One region of the Vreelandella profundi genome, then DNA from elsewhere that is predicted to be linked to it. Evidence: predicted binding sites of a transcription regulator. Region 1 holds the regulator's gene; the other holds the start of a gene.
What was found. Region 1 encodes sigma-54, which starts transcription at its own class of promoters, with help from an activator protein. Its sites were predicted from a motif close to TGGCACNNNNNTTGCTNT; they were not measured.
Positions count from the first base shown of each region.

Region 2: a site for sigma-54 is predicted at 3,451-3,468, ahead of KUO20_RS15380 (urease accessory protein UreD). Genes of this name have one in related genera too.

Region 1 covers NZ_CP077941.1:1,337,923-1,343,071, forward strand. The annotation lists gene rapZ (RNase adapter RapZ) at 1-274, opposite strand, end outside; gene KUO20_RS06135 (PTS sugar transporter subunit IIA) at 337-807, opposite strand; gene hpf (ribosome hibernation-promoting factor, HPF/YfiA family) at 812-1,120, opposite strand; gene KUO20_RS06145 (RNA polymerase factor sigma-54) at 1,267-2,679, opposite strand; gene lptB (LPS export ABC transporter ATP-binding protein) at 2,803-3,552, opposite strand; gene lptA (lipopolysaccharide transport periplasmic protein LptA) at 3,564-4,055, opposite strand; gene lptC (LPS export ABC transporter periplasmic protein LptC) at 4,067-4,636, opposite strand; gene KUO20_RS06165 (KdsC family phosphatase) at 4,637-5,149, opposite strand, start outside.
Region 2 covers NZ_CP077941.1:3,358,968-3,364,116, forward strand. The annotation lists gene ureC (urease subunit alpha) at 96-1,811, opposite strand; gene KUO20_RS15370 (urease subunit beta) at 1,808-2,128, opposite strand; gene KUO20_RS15375 (urease subunit gamma) at 2,152-2,454, opposite strand; gene KUO20_RS15380 (urease accessory protein UreD) at 2,492-3,409, opposite strand; gene KUO20_RS15385 (DUF1272 domain-containing protein) at 3,733-3,975, shown strand; gene KUO20_RS15390 (DUF2946 domain-containing protein) at 4,098-4,532, shown strand; gene KUO20_RS15395 (TonB-dependent receptor domain-containing protein) at 4,609-5,149, shown strand, end outside.

The DNA of each region.
Region 1 (5,149 bases):
CATCAGTCGTTAAGTAGATGACTTGAAAATCAATGGTGCGCTGGCGCAACTCTTTTAATAGCGAGGGCAGACGTTCAAGAGCCCCCGGTAAGTTGCGTGCATCGATGCTGACGGCCAAATGGGCACGGTCACCCTGGTCGCGTAATTCGTCGACCAGTGATCCCAGCAGCATGACGGGAAGGTTATCAATCGCGTAGTAGCCTAGGTCTTCCAACGCTTGTAAGGCGATAGATTTGCCAGACCCAGAACGACCGCTGATGATGACCAGTTGCATAGAGTTTCTCTTCGCGTTAATCCAACGGCTTAAATGGGGGCTTGGTGATCAGTGATCGCCGTTTAATCCGCTGAATGCTCACGAATTTTAGCGGTAATGAGATCAAGTAGTTCGCGCTGACTGCCTGCTTTGCGTAGCTGCTGGCGAGTATCCGCATCATTCATGACGGTGGCTACTTGGCCTAACAAAGAGAGGTGTGTGTCGTCCGCTTGTTCCGGTACCAGAAGTACAAACACTAGATCAACGGGGTCGCCGTCAATAGCATCAAAATCAATCGCTTCTGAGAGCTTTAAAAAACCAGCAATAGGCGTAGAACAGTGAGGGCTGCGGGCATGGGGAATAGCCACGCCGTTGCCAATTCCTGTACTACCTAGGCGCTCTCGGCCGATTAATCGGCTGAACACTTCTTGGCTATCGAGGCTGGGCGTATTTTGGGCGATAAAGGTGCTGAAAAATTCCAGCACCCTTTTTTTGCTGCCCCCAGGTACGTCGAAGAGAACGCGTTCTGGGGGGAGTATGGTTTCCAACGTCATTGAATTAACGCACACCAGCGCCTTGGGCGCGGGCTTGTGCTTTTTCCTTATGTTTAACGAGTTGACGATCAATTTTGTCCGCCAGCGCATCGATAGCGGCGTACATATCACTGTCTAGGGCTTCTGCATGTAAATCAGCACCTGCTGCATGCAGTGTGCAGGCTGCCTGCTGGCGTTCTTTCTCCACCGATAGGGTGACCTGCACCGTGGTTATATTGTCGTAATGACGCTCAACACGCTCAAGCTTTTCATTAACATAGTCACGCAAGGCGTCAGTCAGTTCTACGTGATGACCAGTGATATTTACTTGCATTGACGTACTCCTTATCTATCGGGCTGTACTTAGGAACGGTACTTAGGGACTGTACTTAGTACTTAGATATGTAGCCCTTTTGATTGTAACCCTTTTTGCTCCGTTGCAAAGCCCTTGTCGAGAGTTTCGCTGAAACCTGGCAGCTCCTAGCGTAAACGGCGCCGCTCACTGGAAGAGGGAATGCCCATGGCTTCACGGTATTTGGCTACCGTGCGGCGCGCAACCTGAATGCCGCCTTCTTCTAATAACGTCACTAAGCGGCTATCCGAAAGCGGCTTGCCGGGGGCTTCTTCGTGAATCAGTTTCTTCAGGCGGGCGCGTATCGCGGTGCTGGAGTGGCTGTCGCCATCCTGGCCGCTCACCTGGCTAGAGAAAAAGTATTTCAGTTCAAACACGCCGCGCGGCGTATGAATATATTTCTGCGTTGTCACCCGTGAAATCGTTGATTCATGCATCTCAACGGCTGAGGCTATATCGGCCAAAATCAGCGGTTTCATGGATTCTTCGCCGTGTTCGAGAAAGCCGATTTGACGGGTAATGATTTCACGGCCCACTCGCAGCAGCGTGTCGTTACGACTCGAAAGGCTCTTAATTAACCAGCGCGCTTCCTGCAGGTGTTCTTTCAAAAACTGATTATCCTGACTTTTATCCGCACGCTTTATCAAACTGGCGTAGTCAGGTTGAATTCTCAGCCGAGGCAGGGCGTCCTGATTGAGTTCTAAATGCCAGCCCTCATTATCATGACGCACTACTAAATCGGGCGTGATATAGCTGTCGTTGGTCACGCCGTAAGCGCTGCCTGGGCGTGGATCTAGGCTGCGAATTAGCTGGATAACATTGGCTAGCTGCTCGTCATCGAGCCCTAAGCGGCGCTTGAGTAAGCGCATGTCATCTTTGCTGAGCGCTTCAAGAAACTGGCGCACTAGCCTGCGGGCAGGCACCAGCAGCGGCGTATCATCTGGCAGGGCAGCGAGCTGCAGCATCAAGCATTCACGCAGGTCGCGGGCAAAAATACCGGTGGGCTCGAACTGCTGCAGCTTGAGTAATGTTGTTTCCACTTCGCGCTGGCTAAGGCCATCAATACCCTGGGCGCGTAGCCCTTCACGAATATCATTAAGCGGCTGGGTCAAGTAGCCGTTGGCGTCTAGGGCGTCGATGAGACTCTCGGAAACCAGCTGCTCACGCGCGCTAAAATCGGTCATGGCGAGTTGCCACAATAGGTGGCCGTGAAGGCTCTGTTCGGCAGCCTGGCGCTCAAAATCAGGGCCCTCACTGCTGCTGCCCGTGCCGCCAAGGTCTTGATAGGTGTCCGACCAGTCGCTATCAACGGAAAGCTCGGTGGGGATGCTCTCTGACCACTCCTCCTCTTTAGGCTCGCTCACGGCCTCTTCACCGAACTCATCTTCCTGTTCCAGCATAGGGTTGGCATCTAGGGCCTGCTGAATTTCCTGGCGAAGGTCCAGAGTCGATAGCTGCAGCAGGGCGATGGCCTGCTGCAGCTGAGGTGTCATGGTCAGCTGTGTCCCAATGCGCAGTTGAAGAGAAGCTTTCATGACCATTTGAGAACCACTCGTTAATCGGAATGCTTTACCCTAGTGCGAGTGGGGGCTGGGTGCAAGTGCAATAAGCATGCCATTGGTAGTTAAAGCGTTATAAAGCGGGATTTATGGGCAAAAATAAGCCTACAGACGAAAATCTGCGCCCAGATAAACATCCCTGACTTGCTGGTTAGTGAGGATCGACGCCGGGGGGCCGCTGGCGATGATATGGCCATCGCCGACAATGTAAGCGATATCACAAATGTCCAGCGTTTCACGGACGTTATGATCGGTAATCAGAACGCCAATATGGCGCTGTTTTAGCGCGCGAATGATGGTTTTAATCTCGCCCACTGAAATGGGGTCAACCCCGGCAAAGGGCTCATCTAGCAAGATGAAGGCGGGTTCAGTTGCTAGCGAGCGGGCAATTTCTACACGGCGGCGCTCCCCGCCTGAGAGGCTCATGCCTAGATTGTCGCGAATATGGGTGATGTGGAAGTCTTCAAGCAAGGCTTCCAGGCGCTCTTCGCGGCCTGGGCGGTCGAGTTCTTTGCGCGTTTCTAATATCGCCATAATATTATCGGCAACCGATAATTTGCGAAAAATAGACGCTTCCTGGGGCAGGTAGCCAATGCCTGCCGCTGCGCGTTCATGCATCGGGGCGCGGGTTAAATCTAAGTCGTCAATGCCCACTTTGCCGGCGTCAGATTTGACCAGCCCGACAATCATATAAAACGACGTGGTTTTGCCCGCGCCGTTAGGGCCGAGTAAGCCGACGACGCTGCCTTGGGAGATTTCCAAGTTAATATCTTTAACCACTCGGCGGCGTTTGTAACTTTTCGCCAAGTGGTGGGCATATAGTGTTTTTATCGGCGCATTGTCAGCAGTTGCCATCGATTGACTCTCTATTGTTCCGGCTGAATAGTCATGCGGATACGCTGGGGCTCGCTACCGTCAACGTCTGAACGCGCTTGAATCACTTCACGGTCAATGAAATATTCAAGCCGCCCGCCGGTAAATGTGTCGTCCTGCTGGGTCAGTTCAGCTTGATCAATGAGCTCCACTCGGCGTTCGGCGACGTGATAAATAATCCGCCGAGCCCAGCCTTCCGTCGGGCCTTCTTGTCCTTCGACCTGATGGCGTAAGTAAGCACGCTCGCCGGTAGACGTTGCGCGCGAAAGCTCGCCCGCCTCATTGCGTTGAATTTCCACTCGCTCACCGCGCAGCTGCATTTCGCCCTGGCGAATATTCACATCCCCGGTGTAAACGGCGGTACCCGCGCGCTGATCAAGATCTAAGCGGTCGGCTTCCACCTCCACAGGCGCTTGGTTGGTTTGGGCTGCTGCTGATAGCGGCACTGCGAGCGCAAAAAGGGCGGTGTAGATAAGTGCTTTCATGGCGACTCCTGTTAGCGTTGTGTGGCAGGTGGATGAGTGCCGCGCACACCGTCAGATAAGCGGACCTGGCTATCGTTTAACCATGCATCCATATGTGAAGCGTTCATTTGCTGGGGCGGCTGTTGCAGTAATACCGGTGCCTCGCTCCATGCATGCTGAGTGAGACCATCATAGTGCAGTTCTTCAGTATCCAGCTGCCATCCTTCGTCTGGCGCAATCAGTCGCGCGGAGCCTGACATAACGAGGGCCTGAGTATTGGTATTAAGCGTGCCGACATCGGCACTGGCTAGCCACTGGCGCTCATCGCTGTCATACAGGGTTGCCTGAGGGCTCTCAGACCAGGTTTCCCCGCTTTGCGGCGTATGGATGAGGCGCGGTGTTTTTAGTGACTGTAAGACGTTACCGTTGTCGCCAAACAGAGTGATTTCAGCATCCTGAAGTACGTGCCCTGGCTCTTGGGCCTGCGCTTCTGGATCGATAGCGATTTTTTGAGACCCGCCAGGACCAAGCCACACCAATAGCACGCCCAGGGCGATAAAAAGCCCTGTTAATCCTAGACGTGTTTTAAGATGCTTAAGCATTTATGTGCGGCCGTGCAAGTAAGTGTCGAGCACTGCGCTCCAGTGCCCTTGGGCTTCAAGCAGAGTATCGCAAATTTCGCGTACCGCGCCGTGCCCGCCAAGCCGTTCCGTTGTCCAGTCGGCATGAGTGTGCATATAGTCCGGCGCGCTGGGAACGGTAATGCCGACACCGCAGCGCTTGATAACCGATAGATCCGGAAGATCATCGCCGCAATAGGCGACTTGTTCTAGCTCTATATCCAAACGTTGGCACAGGCCGCGCAAGGTGGCGAGCTTATCCTCACAGCCTTGAAAGACATGGTCGATACCCAGCGCCGCGGCACGCTGGCTAACCATGGGCGAATCGCGGCCAGTAATCAGCGCGACGTGGATGCCGACCCGCTTAAGCAGCTTTAGACCATGGCCATCCTGAGTATGAAAGGCTTTAATTTCGATGCCGTCAGCCTGAAAGTAAAGTCGACCATCGGTGAGTACGCCATCAACATCTAACGCCAATAGTCGAACGCGGCGGAG
Region 2 (5,149 bases), 1.6 Mb from region 1:
TGCCGGAATTGTTGGGAACATTTTCCGGCCATGGCAAAAGACTCTCACTACGAGCTACCCCGGCTAATCTGACTGTGGAGGTGTCGCCCACTCTTTCAAAACAAGTGATAGCGCTGGGCCAGCGGCAGCTCGGTGGCCGGTTCACAGGTTAAAATCTCGCCGTCACAGCGCACTTCGTAGGTTTGCGGGTCGACGGTGAGTTCGGGGCAGGCATCATTAAGCTTCATATCTTTTTTACGAACACCGCGAACGTTTTTACACGCAGCCAGGGTGCTTTGCAGGCCCAGGCGCTCCTTAATACCGGCATCTAGCGCGGCCTGGCTAACGAAGTTGAGCCGAATTTGACTAGTGGCACGGCCAAAGGCGCCAAACATGGGCCGGTAGTGAACCGGCTGCGGCGTGGGAATTGAAGCATTGGGATCGCCCATGGGCGCGCCCACAATCATGCCGCCTTTTAAAATCAGTGCCGGTTTAACACCGAAGAAAGCAGGCTTCCACAGCACCAGGTCAGCCAGTTTACCCACTTCTATTGATCCCACTTCATGGGCGATACCGTGCGTGATCGCTGGATTGATGGTGTATTTAGCGATATAGCGCTTAGCGCGAAAGTTATCGGCGCCCAGTGCTTCGTCTTCTGGCAGTAAGCCCCGCTGTACTCTCATTTTATGCGCAGTTTGCCAGGTGCGGCAGACCACCTCGCCTACGCGCCCCATGGCTTGGGAGTCTGAGGCGATCATCGAGATCACGCCAAGATCATGCAGAATGTCTTCAGCGGCAATGGTTTCGCGGCGGATGCGTGAGTCTGCAAAGGCCACGTCTTCAGGAATATTAGGGTCAAGGTGATGACACACCATCAGCATATCCAGATGCTCGTCGATGGTGTTGATCGTGTAGGGCCGTGTCGGGTTGGTGGATGACGGCAGCACGTACTCTTTCGAACAGGCGGTTAGGATATCCGGCGCGTGGCCGCCGCCCGCCCCTTCAGTGTGATAGGTGTGAATACCGCGCTCTTTAAAGGCTGCCAGGGTGTCTTCGACAAAGCCCGACTCGTTGAGCGTGTCGGTATGAATAGCAATCTGCACATCATACTTTTCCGCCACGGTTAAGCAGTTATCAATGGAGGCCGGCGTGGTGCCCCAATCTTCGTGGAGCTTTAGGCCCATGGCACCCGCTTCTAGCTGGGCCTCAAGCGCCTCAGGCAGGCTGGCGTTACCTTTACCCAACAGGCCGATATTCATTGGCAAATCATCAACGGCTTGCAGCATTTTACCAATATGCCAGGCGCCGGGCGTGCAGGTCGTGGCGTTGGTACCGGTAGCCGGCCCGGTGCCGCCGCCTAGCATGGTAGTGATACCACTCATCAATGCTTCTTCGACCTGCTGGGGGCAAATAAAGTGAATATGCGAGTCGATGCCGCCCGCGGTAAGAATTTTGCCTTCGCCTGAGATAATCTCAGTGCCGGGGCCAATCACGATGTCTACATCGGGCTGTACGTCCGGATTGCCGGATTTTCCAATCGCAGCGATCCGGCCATTTTGCAGCCCTACATCGGCTTTAACGATGCCCCACCAGTCTAAAATCAGCGCGTTGGTGATCACAGTATCCATCACCATGTCATCCACACGCTGGCTTTGGCCCATGCCATCGCGAATCACTTTGCCACCGCCGAACTTCACTTCATCGCCGTAATGCGTGGCGTCTTTTTCAACTTCAATCCACAGCTCGGTGTCGCCCAGGCGCACACGGTCGCCCACCGTGGGGCCATACATGTCGGCATAGGCCCGCCGACTGATCTTATTAACCGGTTTCATTGTTTACCTCCATCGAGCGCACCCATGACTTCGCCACGGAATCCGTAAATTTCGCGCTTGCCGACAAAGGGAATCAGCGTGACTTCACGAGTCTGGCCAGGCTCAAAGCGAATCGCCGTGCCTGCTGCCACGTCTAAACGAAAGCCGCGTGTTTTGACGCGATCGAAAATGAGCGCGGGATTGGCTTCAGCAAAATGATAGTGAGAGCCTAGCTGGATGGGCCGGTCGCCGGTATTCGCAACGTCTACCGTAATGCGCTCACGTCCCACGCACAGCTCGATATCGCCCTCTTTTAACTGATACTCACCAGGAATCATCGTATCTTCTCCAAGAGGGGCGCTTAGTTGATGGGAGTGTGCACAGTGACCAGCTTAGTACCATCCGGAAACGTGGCTTCTACCTGGACTTCGTCAACCATCTCGGCAACGCCTTCCATTACGTCTTCACGGCTAAGTATTTCACGGCCATAGCTCATTAAATCCGCCACGCTGCGGCCATCCCGAGCACCTTCAATGATTTCAAAGCTGATCAGCGCCACCGCTTCGGGATAGTTGAGTTTCAAACCACGCGCTTTGCGGCGCTCGGCAAGCTGGGCGGCTGAAAACAGCATCAGCTTATCTTTGTCTCGCGGGGTTAATTCCATTGGGTGTCTCTCCACAGGTGTAGCACAAGCGTGATTATCAGGTTAGCCAAATACGCGGCGTATGCGCTTCACGTTCAATCCAGCGCGGGCGCAGCAGCTGCCAGGCCTGTTCACACAGCGCCCAGGCTTCATTGCGTGAATGGCCCAAGTAGCGCAGCAGCAGTACGCCGTAACGCACGGTGACGGCCCAGCGGGGGTTATCCGGCAGCGCTTCGCGCAGGGCATCAATAGCGGCAGGTGCATCAGCAATACCTACCGCCCAGAGAGTAGCCTGTACGGTTGCGCCGCCTTGCCCCCAGCGTCCTGCAAAGCGCGGGTGTAACGGGTCAAGTGGCTGGCGCTCTAACCACAGCGGCCGGCCATCTAACGTGAGCCGAAAGTGTTGTTCAATGCGCCCAGAAATGTAGGGCAAATCGCTTGCCGGGCGCCCCAGCGCCATCATTTCCCAACCTAAGCAGCGAGCGCTGCCGTGCAGGGCGATATGCGTGCGCTGCTCACCTTTCGAGCCATCAAAGGCGATGGTTTCTTGAGGCAGCCATTCCAGAATCGCGTCGTCTTCCACGTTTAGCTGAGTGTGCTGGGTCCAGGCAACGCCTTGGCTGTCGGCTTTGTACAGTTTGTTGGCCGCGGGCGTGGTGAGCAGCGCATGGGCACCGCTTTTTACCTGGGCCGAAATGGTTAACGCATCGCCACTCACTAATCCGCCGGGCGGATGCAGCACATAAACATGGCAAGGGCCGTCGTAGGCACCGCTCTTGCCTTCCATGTAGCGCCCCTCTGGATAGAAAGGCCGCTGCACTCGCAGCGGCCCCTGATGGCGCGCCTGTACCATTCGCGTGGCGCCACCGCGCTGAGCAAACGTTAATGCCAGCGAGGCCGCCCAGCGGCGGCTTGCATCAAAGCGATGCCCGGAGTCAGCGTGCAGCGTCGGTGTTGTGGTGTCGCACAAAATCATGAGGCGCGGCTGCTCTCTTTTTAATAGGCGTTTCAATAACAAGTGCAATTAATGCGCCAAAATAGTGAAAGACAGCTTAAAGCAACGCTTACATAGGCTTAGGTATCAAAATGCATCTTTGACCAGCCCCGCCTGCACCAGTAGCGATCAAAAAAATAATTTAATGCACCAAAAAGATGCTCTTAGCGTTATTCACAACTCTCGATTAACGCAACATCCGCCTTAACAAAGAGTGCTGTTCGCCTTAGCCAGTTAATGGCATAACATTAGTTAATATAGCCAAATAGCTACGCTCTCTAACGCACTGACATAGGAGCCTGCCCATGCTTGAACTGCGCCCCAACTGTGAATGCTGCGATAAAGATTTACCGCCTGAAGCAGACGCGCTGATCTGCACGTTTGAATGTACGTTTTGCCCAACGTGTGCCAATGACGTGTTGGATGGGCTCTGCCCAAACTGTGGGGGCAACTTTGCACAACGCCCACTTCGACCCAGCCACTTACTGGTGAAGTACCCGGCGTCAAGCGAGCGTATCGTTAAAGCTCACGGCGGTAACAGGGCCTAGCGGTTTACCGCTATGTGTCAAAAGACCACAGGCTGGCTACTTTTCATTTGGAAGCTTTCCGATAACATCTACTTCTCGCTCCAGCAGCAACTGCTCTGCTGCCCACCAAGGTAGATGGCTTCGTGCAATTACAACGTTCTGCAGACAGGCTCTGGTATCGCACAGCGCTTTTTATAGCGTTTGTGGCGATGAGTCTGCTGCTGGTGGGGCCGCTCATTTCGCAGTATCAGGCCAACGGGGAGCATCACGCTGATCACAAAGCTAGTCACCACACTGGCGACCATCATCAACACGCGGCCCCGCAAGCAAGTAATAACCATCAGCATCATACGAGTCACGTTGAAACGCTAGAACCTATTTTCACCTGGTTCCACCAATGTGGCTATTGCGCGGTCTGGCAGCAGTTTCCGACAACGCATACTTTTCTTCCCGCGATCAGCCTGCAGGCGTTTATCAAGCATAACACTCTGCTGACGCAACCGAAGCAGGCGATGCAGTCCTGCGACAACTACCCCCACGCGCTAACGCGCGCCCCACCCTTTTTCCGCTTTGTATAACGCCACATCATCAGCCCTTTCAGCCTGAAGCTCGCTTCTGGCTGGCGGCTGTGTATACCAAGAAAAAGGGATCATCATGTCGCATCCAGTTATTGGGCATGGCGTCGTTACGCCTGCCCGCTTGAAAAACCGTTTTCAACGACACGCACTGACATTAAGCATCGCCGCGGCATCAGGCTTCGCTGTCCAAGGCGTATGGGCGCAGTCGCCTTCCGCTCACCACGAGCATCAGCATTCGCTGAATACGATGGTGGTGACCGCCGTACCGCTAAGCTCACCGCTCACGGTGGAAACCGACCCGCGCATACCGCGACAACCGGCCCCTGCCAGCGACGGCGCCGACTATCTGCAGACCATCCCCGGGTTCTCTGCCATTCGTAACGGCGGCACCAACGGTGACCCGGTTTTCCGTGGCATGTTTGGCTCTCGGTTGCGCATTCTTACCAATGGCAACCAGATGCTCGGCGCCTGCCCAGCGCGCATGGACGCGCCTACGTCCTATATCTCACCTGAAAATTACGACAGCCTCACCGTCACCAAAGGTCCGCAGTCCGTTCTGTGGGGCCCTGGCGCTTCAGCGGCAACGGTGCGCTTTGACCGCGGCCCGGAGGAGTTCG